Regions from separate parts of the Arthrobacter sp. AOP36-A1-22 genome, predicted to be linked through region 4. Evidence: riboswitches for the same ligand, from Rfam matches in the RefSeq annotation. Region 4 holds a riboswitch; each other region holds the start of a gene.
What was found. A riboswitch is a leader RNA that binds a small molecule or an ion and turns the genes downstream of it on or off. The one in region 4 is predicted to bind thiamine pyrophosphate.
Positions count from the first base shown of each region.

Region 1: it holds a riboswitch for thiamine pyrophosphate, as region 4 does, so the genes downstream of both, ACT3S2_RS10160 (ECF transporter S component) here and ACT3S2_RS03020 (3-oxoacyl-ACP reductase) in region 4, are expected to answer to the same signal.
Region 2: it holds a riboswitch for thiamine pyrophosphate, as region 4 does, so the genes downstream of both, thiC (phosphomethylpyrimidine synthase ThiC) here and ACT3S2_RS03020 (3-oxoacyl-ACP reductase) in region 4, are expected to answer to the same signal.
Region 3: it holds a riboswitch for thiamine pyrophosphate, as region 4 does, so the genes downstream of both, ACT3S2_RS14335 (thiamine phosphate synthase) here and ACT3S2_RS03020 (3-oxoacyl-ACP reductase) in region 4, are expected to answer to the same signal.

Region 1 covers NZ_JBQSWX010000015.1:26,155-29,355, forward strand. Annotated here, with positions in the region: gene ACT3S2_RS10155 (ATP-binding cassette domain-containing protein) at 1-928, opposite strand, end outside; gene ACT3S2_RS10160 (ECF transporter S component) at 933-1,553, opposite strand; TPP riboswitch at 1,607-1,733, opposite strand; gene ACT3S2_RS10165 (DUF4235 domain-containing protein) at 1,803-2,072, shown strand; gene mnhG (monovalent cation/H(+) antiporter subunit G) at 2,079-2,477, opposite strand; gene ACT3S2_RS10175 (monovalent cation/H+ antiporter complex subunit F) at 2,474-2,740, opposite strand; gene ACT3S2_RS10180 (Na+/H+ antiporter subunit E) at 2,737-3,201, opposite strand, start outside.
Region 2 covers NZ_JBQSWX010000005.1:130,258-133,458, reverse strand. Annotated here, with positions in the region: gene ACT3S2_RS04960 (RrF2 family transcriptional regulator) at 1-440, shown strand, start outside; gene ACT3S2_RS04955 (globin domain-containing protein) at 529-1,710, shown strand; TPP riboswitch at 1,798-1,905, shown strand; gene thiC (phosphomethylpyrimidine synthase ThiC) at 1,902-3,201, shown strand, end outside.
Region 3 covers NZ_JBQSWX010000030.1:14,749-17,949, forward strand. Annotated here, with positions in the region: gene ACT3S2_RS14325 (glycine betaine ABC transporter substrate-binding protein) at 1-139, shown strand, start outside; gene ACT3S2_RS14330 (aldehyde dehydrogenase family protein) at 245-1,684, opposite strand; TPP riboswitch at 1,764-1,864, shown strand; gene ACT3S2_RS14335 (thiamine phosphate synthase) at 1,921-2,595, shown strand; gene thiD (bifunctional hydroxymethylpyrimidine kinase/phosphomethylpyrimidine kinase) at 2,592-3,201, shown strand, end outside.
Region 4 covers NZ_JBQSWX010000003.1:99,170-102,370, reverse strand. Annotated here, with positions in the region: gene ACT3S2_RS03025 (LLM class flavin-dependent oxidoreductase) at 1-628, opposite strand, end outside; gene ACT3S2_RS03020 (3-oxoacyl-ACP reductase) at 631-1,395, opposite strand; TPP riboswitch at 1,720-1,815, opposite strand; TPP riboswitch at 1,873-1,982, shown strand; gene ACT3S2_RS03015 (ECF transporter S component) at 2,017-2,649, shown strand; gene ACT3S2_RS03010 (ABC transporter ATP-binding protein) at 2,646-3,201, shown strand, end outside.

The DNA of each region.
Region 1 (3,201 bases), on a different contig from region 4:
GCAGGTCAAGACCCGATACGGCGGCAGGACCCTGGGCCGTTCTGGACACGGCCAACCCCCGTCCCCTCAACAGGCCGGCGGCCGGTGCTGCCGGCTTCAGCCGGGCCGGCAGCACGGGAGTGTGGCCGGGAACCCAGACCCCGGCGTCGATGAGCCGGTCCCGGATGGGTCCGGGGGCGAAGAGCCGGGCCGGTGTGCCCTGGTAGGCGATGCCGCCGCCGGGCTCCAGGACGATCACGCGGTCCACGGCGTCGGCCCAGGCCGCCAGCCGGTGTTCGACGATGATCATCGTCGCCCCGCTGGCGCCCACGGCGTCGATCACTGCGTCACGGACCTCCAGCACCCCCTCGGGGTCGAGGTTCGCGGTGGGTTCGTCCAGCAGGACCAGTCCCGGGCGCATGGCCAGGATCCCGGCCAGGGCCAGTCGTTGCTTCTGTCCCCCCGACAGGGAGGAGGTGGGGTGGTCCAGGGGCAGGCTGAGCCCGACGGCGTGCAGGGATTCGATGACGCGGGGCCAGATCAGTTCCGGATCCACCGAAAGGTTTTCCGCCCCGAAGGCGACGTCGTCCCCCACCCGGGCCTGGACGATCTGGGTCTCGGGGTCCTGCTGCATCAGCCCGGTCCGGCCGTGGGCGGCCGCGGCGGGTCGGCCATCGATGAGCAGTTCCCCTGCGGAGGCGTTGTCCTCATCGTCCTGCAACACCCCGGCCAGGGCATGCATGAGGGTCGATTTACCGGCCCCAGACGGGCCGACGAGCAACACCTTCTCCCCGGCGTCGATGTCCAGGTCCAGCCCCAGCACGGCGGGCTCCTCGCGTCCGGCATGCTGCCATCCCCAACCGCTGGCCCTGACCGCCGCCGCGCGGACGTCGCCGACCCCGGTGGCCGGTGAAGGGCCCCGGGCCCCGGTCGGTGCATCATGTGTCATCGGTTCAACCCAGGACCCGTTCCTGGGCGGCCTTCCGCGACGCCATCGAGGACAAGGCCCCGGTTCGCGACAGGGCCCGGGTCAGTGCCCAGGATCCCAATCCGGCGATGACCAGGCCCGAAATGGCCATGAACACCACATAGGCCAGTTTCATGCTCTCGGTGTAGTCGGGGAACCAGGAGAAGACGAAGGCGTCGTTCACTCCACCGAAGATCCCGGTCAGCAGCCCGGCGAACAGCGCCACCGGCAGCGACCAGCGGCGGTAGAGCAGCACGGCGAAGACGATTTCGGCGCCGAGGCCCTGGATGATCCCCGAGGCCCAGACCGTCCAGCCGTATTCGGAGCCCAGGAGCGAGGAAACGACCGCGGCTACCATCTCGCAGAACAGTGCGGCCCCTGGTTTGCGGATGATCAGTGCCCCCAGGACGGCGGGGAAGAGCCACATTCCGGCCAGCAGGGCGGATGAGGGCGGGAAGGCCACGAAGATGAAGTCGAAGGCGTGGTGGGTGGTGTTCCAGGCCCAGAAGATCACCCCGGAGGCCACGGCGATGACGGAGGCGACGACGATGTCCACGACGCGCCAGGTGTAACGGGCGGTCGGTGCCGCCGAGAGGGTGCTGCTCATGTGGTGTTCCTCCTTGGGTCCAAGGAGGGGAGGACCCCGCGGCGGTTCCGCGGGTCCTGAGATTCTCGACTCCCTTCGCCGGTACGAGCCGGAGCAGGTTCGAGGGTCTGCGGTGTTCCGCACTCTCAGCGTCGAAGATTCCGGCCGTGGCCGGTCGGCGACGCTCCCCTGTCGTAGGTGATTCAGTAGGGCCGAGTCTACAGCGCGTTATGCTGGGCAGGTAATCACCTACCGACGGGAGAATCGTTCGTGAACGCATTATTGAAGATCGTCGGCGCGGTCGTGTCGATCGGCGTCGGCTTCGTCGGCGGCAAGCTCGTGGACACCATCTGGTACAAGGTCACCGGAGAGAACCCCCCGAAGCCGAACGACAAGGAAGCCCAGGCCGAGGCATCGATGCGTCATGCGCTCGGGTTCGCTGTGGTCTCCGCCGTGGTGTCCGCAGTGATCCAGGTCCTGACCAACCGTGGCACGCAGCGGGCCATTGCCCGCTTCAACCACACGGCCGACGAGGTCTGATCCTCGTCAGCGGCCTTCGTCCAGGCGGCGCTGGGCCTCGGAGACCACTTCATTGAGGTCGTCGAGGACCAGCGTCTCCTGTTTGAGGTGCCGGGTCCGGTAGCCGGCACGACCGACCATATGGGCGGTCACCGGGGCGGTGAGCAGCTGGAAGAACCAGGCCAGCACCAGTATCGGCACCGCGGACCAGGCCCTGATCTGCAGGGCGACGGAGAGCAGCATCAGGAACAATCCCAGGACCTGCGGTTTCGTGGCCGCGTGCATGCGGGAGAAGAGGTCCGGGAAACGCAGCAGGCCGATGCCTGCGGCCACGGACAGCAGAGCCCCGGAGACCATGCTGATCACCACGATCCAGTCCAGGACCTGGTCCAGCGTCCCGCCCTCGGTCAGTCCAAGCACGATCATTGCCCCCTCCGATCGGTGACGTAGCGGGCGATGGTGACCGAACCGATGAAGGCCACCAGCGACCCGACGACGATGAACACGATGTGGTTCAGATGCCGGTTCACGACCATGTCCACGCAGAGTCCGCACAGGATGATGATCAACAGGACGTCCAGGGCCAGAGTCCGGTCCAGGATCGACGGGCCCCTGGCCAACCGGATCAGTGCCATGACGGCGCCAAGCGCCAGGGCGACCCCGGCGATCCAGGCAGCGACGATGATCATGGGTGCTCCTTCATCGATCGGTTCGCTCGTGCTGCGGGGTCGGGGCCTGCGGGGCCCTCGGCGTCCAGGGCCGCCAGTTCCTCCCGGCTGCCCATCATCCGGATGATCCTCGCTTCGATGGACCTGACCTGCCGCCGGAAGTCCTCGGCCTCCTGGACGGTGTTGATGTCCAGCACGTGCAGGTAAAGCGTGGAGGTCGTCCGGTCGATCTCCACGACGAAGGACCCCGGGATGAGGGTCAGCACATGCCCCAGGACCGTGGCCATGAGGTCTTCCTGGCTGCGCATGCGGATGCCGATGACCGCGTTGCGCACCTTCGGCCCGCGCCGGAGGACCACGAGCACCACCTGGATGCTCGCCCGCACGATTTCACGCAGGAACAACACCGTGAACACCAGCCCCTGCCAGGGGTTGAACCGGCCGGAGAGCTCCACGGGAGGCAGTTTGAAGGTCGTCACCAC
Region 2 (3,201 bases), on a different contig from region 4:
TGAAGATCAACGCCTTTTCCGATGTGTGCCTGCGCATCCTGATGCTGCTCGCCGCCCGGTCCGATCCCCTGCTGAGGACCCGGGAGATCGCCGAGGCAATCGACATCCCCTACAACCAGGTCTCCAAGGCCGTGCACAAGCTCGGCCAGTTGAAACACATCGACGTCAAACGCGGGCGCACCGGTGGCGTGCAGATCAACGAATCGGGGCTGTCCCTCGGCGCCGGCACGTTGCTGCGCAGCCTCGAGGGGCAGGGCGATCTCGCCCAGTGCACCACCGACGACGGCACGGCCGCCTGCCCATTGATCGCCGGTTGCCGGCTCCGCACAGCCCTGGCGCGCGCCCAGGAGGCCTTCTACCAGGAGCTGGACCACTGGTCGATCCGCGATCTGGCGTCCTCCCCGGCGCTGGTCACCCTTCCTTTTCCCATCTCGCGATAGCCGATTTGCCCCAGTTTTCTACAAGGTGTAGAAATGTATCATAATACTTGCGGATCAGACGCAAGTAATTCGACCTCGAGGAGATTCGATGCTCTCAGAAACGTCCCGCCCCGTCGTCCAGGCGACACTTCCCGTGATTGGCGAACGGATCGGTGAGATCACCAAGAAGTTCTATGCCGGGATGTTTGCGGCACGTCCTGAACTCCTGGACGGCTTGTTCAGTCGCGCCAACCAGAAGAACGGAGCCCAGCAACAGGCCCTGGCCGGCAGCATTGCCGCCTTCGCCTCCCACCTGATCGAACACCCCGAATCGCTGCCCGAATCAGTGCTGTCCCGCATCGCCCATAAGCACACGTCGCTGGGCATCCAGCCCGACCAGTACCAGATCGTCTTCGACCACCTGTTCGCGGCCATCGCCGAGGATCTGGGCGAAGCAGCCACCGAAGAGGTCGTCGCCGCCTGGTCCGAGGTCTACTGGCTGATGGCCGACGCCCTGGTCAAGATCGAAAAGGGCCTCTACGCCGAACAGGCCAACGACCGGATCTACGCCCCATGGAAGGTCACCTCCACGGAGGCTTCCGGCCAGGATTGCATGACGTTCCGCTTCGAGCCGGCCGATGACACCGCCGTCACGGTGGCCAAGCCCGGCCAGTTCGTGAGCATCCGCGTGCCGCTGGCCGACGGGCTGCGCCAGTGCCGCCGGTACTCCCTCTCCGACAACGTCGAATCCACCACCGAGCGGGTGTTGACCACCAAGCTGGATGAAGGCGGGGAGGTCTCCCCCTTCATGCACCGCAATCTCGAGGTCGGCGACGTCGTGGAACTGTCCAACCCCTACGGTGACATCACCCTGGACATGGAGGGCGGGCCGATCATCATCGCCACCGCCGGCATCGGGTGCACCCCGAGCGCCTCGGCCCTGCAGTCGCTGGTCTCCACCGGGTCGGACCGCCAGGTGCTGGTGCTCCACGCCGAGGCCATGGAATCGAACTGGGCGCTGAAGGACCAGATGCTCGCCGCCGTGGAGCAGCTGCCCAACGTCGAGATGCGCCTGTGGCTCGAGGACACCACCGGCACCACCGCGGACCTGCAGGCCGTCGAGGGGTTCATGAACCTGACCGGCGTCGAGCTGCCCGAGGATGCCCGGATGTACCTCTGCGGTCCGCTGCCATTCATGCGTGCGGTGCGCAGCCAGGCCATCGCCGCCGGCGTGGCCCCGCGGAACATCCACTACGAGGTCTTCGGTCCCGACCTCTGGCTTGCCGCCTAGGCACGAGCCCGCTGCCCCGGAGGGGCGCCACACCGGAGCGGCCCGCGAACTGGATTAGCCAGATCGCGGGCCGCTCCGTTACGCTCGCAACGTCCACACGGGTGCCCCAGGAGGGGCTGAGATCGAGCTGCCACCGCTCGCGACCGTCGAACCTGTCCGGGTCATGCCGGCGTAGGAAGTTGAGGGCTCAAATGAGCGATTCCACAGTAAAACCCACCACCCCGTCCGCCACCGCGTGGGAACAGCACCCACAGCACCGGTTGCAGTGGATCGAGGATCCGGAACACGGCCTGCGGGTCCCGGTCACCGCGATCTGCCTGGCGGATTCCCCCGACGGCAGCGCCAACGAGCCCCATCTGGCGTATCGGACCGCCGGTCCGGGCTCCGAACCGACCGTCGGCCTCCCGCGTCCGCGCACCCGATGGATCACCGCCCGGGGTGACACCGCCGAATACACCGGTCGCCAACGCACCCTGCACGACGACGGCCGGTCCGCCGTGCGTCGCGGGGCCGCCTCGGCAGAATGGAGCGGCACGACCCCGGTACCGAGGCGCTCGCACCAGGGGCGTACCGTCACGCAGATGCATTACGCCCGACAGGGCACCCTCACCGACGAGATGCGCTATGTGGCGCTGCGCGAGAACTGCGACGTCGAATTGGTCCGCCGCGAAGTCGCCGCCGGACGGGCGATCATCCCGGTGAACATCAACCATCCCGAATCCGAGCCGATGATCATCGGCAAGGCCTTCCTGGTCAAGATCAACGCCAACATCGGCAACTCGGCCATCACCTCCTCGATCGCCCAGGAGGTCGACAAGCTCACCTGGGCCACCCAATGGGGCGCCGATACGGTGATGGACCTGTCCACCGGCGATGACATCCACACCACCCGCGAATGGCTGATCCGCAATTCCCCGGTGCCCATCGGCACCGTGCCGATCTACCAGGCGCTGGAGAAGGTCGATGGGGATGCATCGAAACTGACCTGGGAGATCTTCCGCGACACCGTCATCGAGCAATGCGAACAGGGCGTGGACTACATGACCATTCATGCCGGGGTGCTGCTGCGCCATGTGCCCTTGAGCGCCGACCGGGTCACCGGCATCGTCTCCCGCGGTGGATCGATCATGGCCGGGTGGTGCCTGGCCCACCACCAGGAGAACTTCCTCTACACCCATTACGACGAGCTCTGCGCCATTTTCGCCCGCTACGACGTCGCCTTCTCCCTCGGTGACGGGCTGCGCCCCGGCTCCCTGGCCGATGCCAACGACGCCGCCCAGTTCGCTGAGCTCGATACCCTGGCCGAGTTGACCCGCAGGGCCTGGCAGTTCGACGTGCAGGTGATGGTGGAAGGACCCGGACATATCCCGCTGCATCTGGTCCGCGAGAACGTCGAGCGTCAGCAGGAGCTCTGCGACGGGGCGCCGTTCTACACCCTGGGTCCGCTGGTGACCGATACGGCCCCCGGCTACGACCACATCACCAGCGCCA
Region 3 (3,201 bases), on a different contig from region 4:
CTTCACGATCGACGATGACCACCTGTTCTCCCTGGAGAACGCCATGTTCAACGACACGGACACCGATGACTACGGACCGATCGTCGACAAGTGGATCTCCGAGAACCAGGACTACGTGGATTCGCTGACCGAGAAGTAGCCACGATCCATCGGCAGGTGCCATGGCACCGACCGTAGCGAAGGGCCCGGACCGCATTGAATGCGGTCCGGGCCCTTCGTCTGTCGGGGCACTCGGCCGGGCGGATCAGCCGATCGAACGCATGATCTTCCGCTTGGCCCAGCCGAAGGGCGGGTAGACGGCCCGCAACGTATCGAGCATCGCGGTCTTGGACAGCACCGGACGTTGCTGGCTGAAGGTATCGAACCCGAATTTGCCGTGGTAGTTCCCCGTCCCCGAGGCCCCCACCCCGCCGAAGGGCAGCGCGGGGACCGCCAGGTGCATGCTGCACACATTATGGGCGATCGCCCCGGCCCGCACCTGGTCCTCGAAGGAGGTGTGCAGGCGCGGGCGTTCGCTGAACAGGTAGGCGGCCAGCGGTGAGGGGCGGGAGTTGATGAACCGCACCGCATCATCGAAGCGGTCGACCTGGATGATCGGCAGGATCGGACCGAAAATCTCCTCCGTCATCACCGGGGCCGCCGGGTCGACGTCAGCCAGGACCGTGGGGGCGATGTACCTCGCCTCCGCGTCGCTGGTCCCCCCGGCCACCACCCGTCCCTGCCCCAGATAGGATTCCAGACGTTCGAAGTGCGAGGCGTTGATGATCCGCCCATAGTCCTTGCTGCCCGAGGGGTCCTTCCCATAGAACGCGCCGATGGCCTTGGGCAGCTGCTTTTCCAGTTCGGCCGCCGCCGTGGCCCCGACCGCCAGGACGTAGTCCGGGGCGACACAGGTCTGTCCGGCATTCATGAACTTCCCGTGGGCCAACCGCCGGGCGATGGCGGGGAAGTTCCCGTCGGCGACCACCGCCGGACTCTTCCCGCCCAGTTCCAGGGTCACCGGGGTCAGCGTTTCCGCCGCGGCCCGGGCCACGATCTTCCCGACCCGTTCGCCTCCGGTGTAGAAGATGTGGTCGAAGTCCATCTCCAGAAGTTCGCTCGTCGTCTCCGCGGCACCCTCCAGGACCGCGACAGCGCGCCGATCCAGGTACTGCGGGATGAGGGCGGCCATGACCGCCGAGGTGGCCGGAGCCAGTTCGGAGGGTTTGAGGATCACCGTGTTCCCTGCCGCCAGGGCACCGACCAGCGGGCCGAGCAGCAACAGGACCGGATAGTTCCAGGGGGCGATCACCAGGACCATGCCCAACGGACGCGCCTGGACGCGGGCCGACGCCGGTTGCAGCGACAGCGGGACCTTCACCGCCTCATCCGCCATCCAGTCGCCCAGGTGCAACAGGGCATGATCGATTTCGGCCTTCACCCGATCCAGTTCGGTCAGCCGGGATTCGGCCGCCGGTTTACCCAGATCCGTCATCAACGCGTCACATAGGGTCTGTTCTTGATCCTGGATCAGCCGTTCGAGTGCCTTGAGCTGGGCGCTGCGGAACCTGCGGGGGTGGGCCAGCCGGGAGTCGGCGGCATCACGCAGCCGGCGGGCCGCGGTGGCCGGGAGTTCGGCGTCGGGGCCCGCCGGCACGACGGGCGCGGAAACTGCTGGGGGACGGGAACGTCGGTTCATGGCCATGGGTACGACACTAACGTGGACACCGCCGGCGGGGCAGCCGGTGGGTTTGCCGCCCCCAGTGGGGGACTGTAGGCTCACGATCACTGACACGGGGTGTCCGCCACCGGCGCGGACTGAGAGCACACCCGGCAAGAACCTGATCTAGTTCGTACTAGCGGAGGGATGTCGCCCATGCACCAACATGCGCCCACCTTGGCCCATTCACCCACCGACTGCTTTGTTGAGGCGGTGCTCGCATGAGCGCGCCGGTTCCCGGAAGCGGGATCTACCTCGTCGCCAACTCCACCAGCACGGCCGGACGGCCCTTGGCCACCATCGTGGCCGAGGCCGTCGCCGCGAGGGTCGGGACCATCCAGCTGCGCTGCAAGGACCTGTCCGCCCGCGAATTCCTGGCCGAGGCGGCCGCCTGCGCCGAACACACCGCGGGCCGGGCCCTGCTGCTGCTCAACGACCGGGTGGACGTCTACCTGGCGGCCCGTGCGGCAGGGATCCGCGTGGACGGGGTCCATATCGGCCAGAAGGACCTGCCCGCCGAACTCGTCCGGTCCCTCATCGGACCCGATGCCGTGCTGGGGCTCAGCGCCAGCACCGAGGACCACTTCGCGGCAGTAGCGGAACTGCCGGCAGGCACCATCGACTATCTGGGCACCGGGGCCGTCCGGGCCACGCCCACCAAGAAGGACCACCCGACCCCGCTGGGGTTCCCCGGCCTGGCCTCGTTGATCTCCCGGGCCCCGCTGCCCTGCGTGGCGATCGGCGGGCTGGGCTCCGGCGACGCCGCGGACGCGCACACCGCCGGGGCCATCGGCATGGCCGTCGTGCGGGCCATCTGCTCCGCCGCCGAACCCCGGGACTCTGCTGCCGCCCTGGTTCAGGAATGGACCCGGGCAGCACGAACGGAGACCGCATGAGCGCCCCGAACACCCCCAACATCCTGTCCATCGCCGGGGCCGACCCCTCCGGCGGGGCCGGGATCCAGGCCGACCTGAAATCGATTGCCGCCTGCGGTGGCTACGGGATGGCGGCGATCACCGCACTGACCGCCCAGAACACCCGGGGGGTCACCGGGGTCCATACCCCTCCGGCGGAATTCCTCACCCGGCAACTTGAGACGGTCGCCGCCGATATCCGGATCGATGCGGTGAAGATCGGCATGCTGGCCTCCGCCGAGGTCATCGAAGCCACCACCGCCTGGCTGGGTACCCGCCCGGGCACCACCGTCGTGGTGGACCCGGTGCTGATCTCCACGTCCGGGGACCGCTTATTGGAGCACGACGCCGAGGAGGCCCTGCGTCGGCTGCTCCCGTGGGCCGATGTCCTGACCCCGAACACCGCGGAATTGGCGGCACTGCTCGAGGAGCCGGTCGGCACCCGATGGGACGACGTCCTGGACCAGGCAGCCCGGCTCGCGAGGCGGTATTCTGTCCTGGTCCTGGCCAAGGGCGGCCACCTCACCGGCAGCCGGTGCCCGGATGCCCTCGTGGGCCCCGACGGCGTCATGGCTGCCGTGGAGGGTG
Region 4 (3,201 bases):
GGGGCACGTTCAGCGGCCCGTCGACGCTGAAATGCTCGCCGTCGTGGTTGATGGGTCTGACTTTCTCGGGATCGGCGAAAAGCCCTTCCCTGTCGGCCAACACGGCGTCGTCGGCCCAGGAATCCCATAGTCCCAGCGCGACGTCGATGAACTCGGCCGCCCGGGCATAACGCTCGGGGCTGGCCGGCATGGCATCCATTGAGTGGTTGCGTGCCTCGGCGTCGAACATCGAGGTCACCACGTTCCACCCGATGCGCCCGGCGCTGATGTGGTCCAGCGACGCGAGCATCCGTGCCGCGTGGTACGGGGTGTAGAAGGTGGTGGAGACGGTGGAGATCAGCCCGATGCGGCTGGTGTTCCGTGCCATGGCGGCCAGGACCGTCAACGGTTCGAAGAACCACCGTGGACCCACTGACGGATTCCCTGCCGAATGCCCATCGGCGAAGAACACCGCGTCGAACAGGCCACGTTCGGCGGTTTGGGCCAGGCGTTCGTAGTGGTCGATGTCCCCCAGCTGTTCGACCGCTGAGCCCGGGTGGCGCCAGGCGGCCTGGTGGTGCCCGCAGGCGTTGAGGAAGGCGTTGAAATGCAGTTGGCGTGGTGCCGTGTCGGTGGTGTGTGCGCTCATCTCTAGTTCATCACCAGTCCGCCGTCGACCACCAGGTTCTGTCCGGTGACCGCACGGGCCCAGGGGGAGGCGAAGAACAGGATGGCGTCGGCGAATTCGGCGGGGGTGGTCACCTTGCGCAAGGGGGTGGAGGAGGCGATGAAGTCGAAGACCTCCTCGGGGGTGGCGGCGCTGGCATCGGTGGTCCGCAGCAGGCCGCCGGAGACCATGTTCACCGAGACCTCGTGTTGGCCCAGATCGGCGGCGAGTGTGCGGGTCAGCGCCAACAGGGCGGCCTTGGAGGCGGTGTAGTCGTGGTACGGGACCACCGGGTTTTGGAAGAGGTTGGTGCCGATGTTGATGATCCGCCCGAAGCCGTGTTCACGCATTCCCGGCAGGGCGGCCTGGGCGGTGTTCAGGGCGCCGCGGACACTGCCGGAGAACTGGGTGGTGAACTCCTCCCACCCAATGTCTGCGGCCGAGGAGCGGGCCTCGCCGTTGAAGGAGAAATCGGCCAACGCGTTGTTCACCACGGTGGTCACGGGGGAACCGAAATGGGCCTGGGCGGTCTCGAGCATGGTGGCGACCTGTGCCGGATCGGTGACATCCGCCTGGACGGCCAGGGCGCGGTCGGGCCCTAGGGTGGAGGCGAGCTCCTGGGCGGCCTGGGCGGATTGCCGGTAGTTGATGATGACGCGGGCGCCTTGCCCGGCGAAGGCCGTCACGATGTGACGGCCCAGACCGCGGGCGCCTCCGGTGACGAGGACAAGCTGGTCGGAGAGGTTCATCTGGTCTCACTTTCATGGCTGCCGAGGGCAGGGGGTGGTGGAAATGGCGAGGGGGCCCCGGAGGCGGAGTCGCCCGGGGAGAGTAGGGAATGGCGCGGCAAGCACTGTGGGCAGCATCGTTCACGTGCTGTCCTGCCCGACGGCGGAGAGCAGGCTTCGGGCAGGATTCTTGGTTGCGGTGCAGCTGGTGGGCAGACGCTAAACGCCTGGCCGGGCGGGTCCTGGACAAGCCGCCGGACGCCAGGGCGGACGCAACCGGGACAAGCTGGTACCGGGCAGTGGGGCAGCGGTCCGGCAGGACCTTCCAAAATGGGGGTCTAGGTGGAGAAACACCTGCAACATCCCTTCGCTAGTTCGAACTAGATCAGGTTCAACGGGTGTTCTCTCAGCCAGGAAATCGTGGCACCCCGTGTCACTGCACCACAGCCTACACACGTGACGTGGCGATTCGACAACTTCGTGTCCCCGTGTACAGTCTGTGCTGAACACGGGAGTCCGGTGAGCCGGGCTGAGAGGAAGCTGATCAAGCTTCGACCGTCGAACCTGATCTGGGTCATGCCAGCGCAGGGAGGCAAAACTCTGAATCCCGTGCCCTGTTCACTCAACGGAAGGGGCACGACAGTGCACTCGACAACGCCGCCATCCACCACGCCAGTACCGGCGCGGGGACGCTTTTCCTTCGACCTCAAGGACCTGGTGCTCATCGTGGTCCTGGGGGTCGTCTTCGGGTTCCTCTACTGGGCCCTGGTCCAGGCATCGGCCGGGCTGACCCTGCTGATGGGCCCGTTCGGGGACCTCTCCTCGCATCTACTCTTCGGCGGGTGGCTGATCGTCGCCCCGATCGCCGTCGCCGTCATCAGACGCCCCGGCGCCGGGATCCTGGCCGAGGTCATCGCCGGCGGGGTGGAAGTCGTTTTCCTCGGTTCAACGGCGGGTCCGATGCTCTTCCTCGTGGCCGCCATCCAGGGTCTGGGCAGCGAACTGCCCTTCGCCCTGCGCCGATACCGGTCCTTCAGCTGGGGCGTGTACGCCTGCTCGGGGCTGCTCGGGGCCGGGCTGGCCTTCGCCGTCTCGGCCTTCCGCTTCGGATGGTACGGGCAGGACTTCTTCGTCATCCGGCTCGTCGTCCAACTGCTGTCCGGTCTCATCCTCGGCGGGCTGCTGGCCCGCCGGACGGTCAACGCCCTGGCGAAGACCGGCGTGGTGGACAACTACGCCATCGGACGCGATCTGCCCACCACCGGGGGAGCATGAAACCGGTGGGCGCGGCGGTGATCGCGCTTCAGGAGGCCACGGTGCACTACCCCCGGCGGGCGGCACCGGTGCTGCAGGAGGTGTCGCTGGGCCTGGACGCCGGGGAGCAGGTCATCATCCTGGGCCCCTCGGGGGCCGGGAAATCCACGTTGCTGCAGCTGATGACCGGGGTCATCCCGCATTCGGTGGCGGCCCGCACCACCGGCCGGGTCCTCGTAGCCGGCCAGGACACCGCCCACAGCAGTGTTGCCGAGCTCTCCCGGACCGTGGGCGTCCTGGCCCAGGACCCCGAATCGGCGATGTGCATGCCCGATGTGGACCGGGAGATCGCCCTTCCACTGGAAAACCATGCGGTGGCCCCACCCCGGATCGACGCCCTGATCGACGCGGCGCTGGAACACATCAACGGAACCGGGCTGCGAGGCAGATCCACCCGGCAGCTCTCCGGCGGTGAAGGCCAACGGGTGGCCCTGGCGGCCAGCCTGGTCGCGGAGCCCCCGGTGCTGTTGCTCGACGAACCCACCTCGATGCTCGACGCCGAGGGCATCTCCT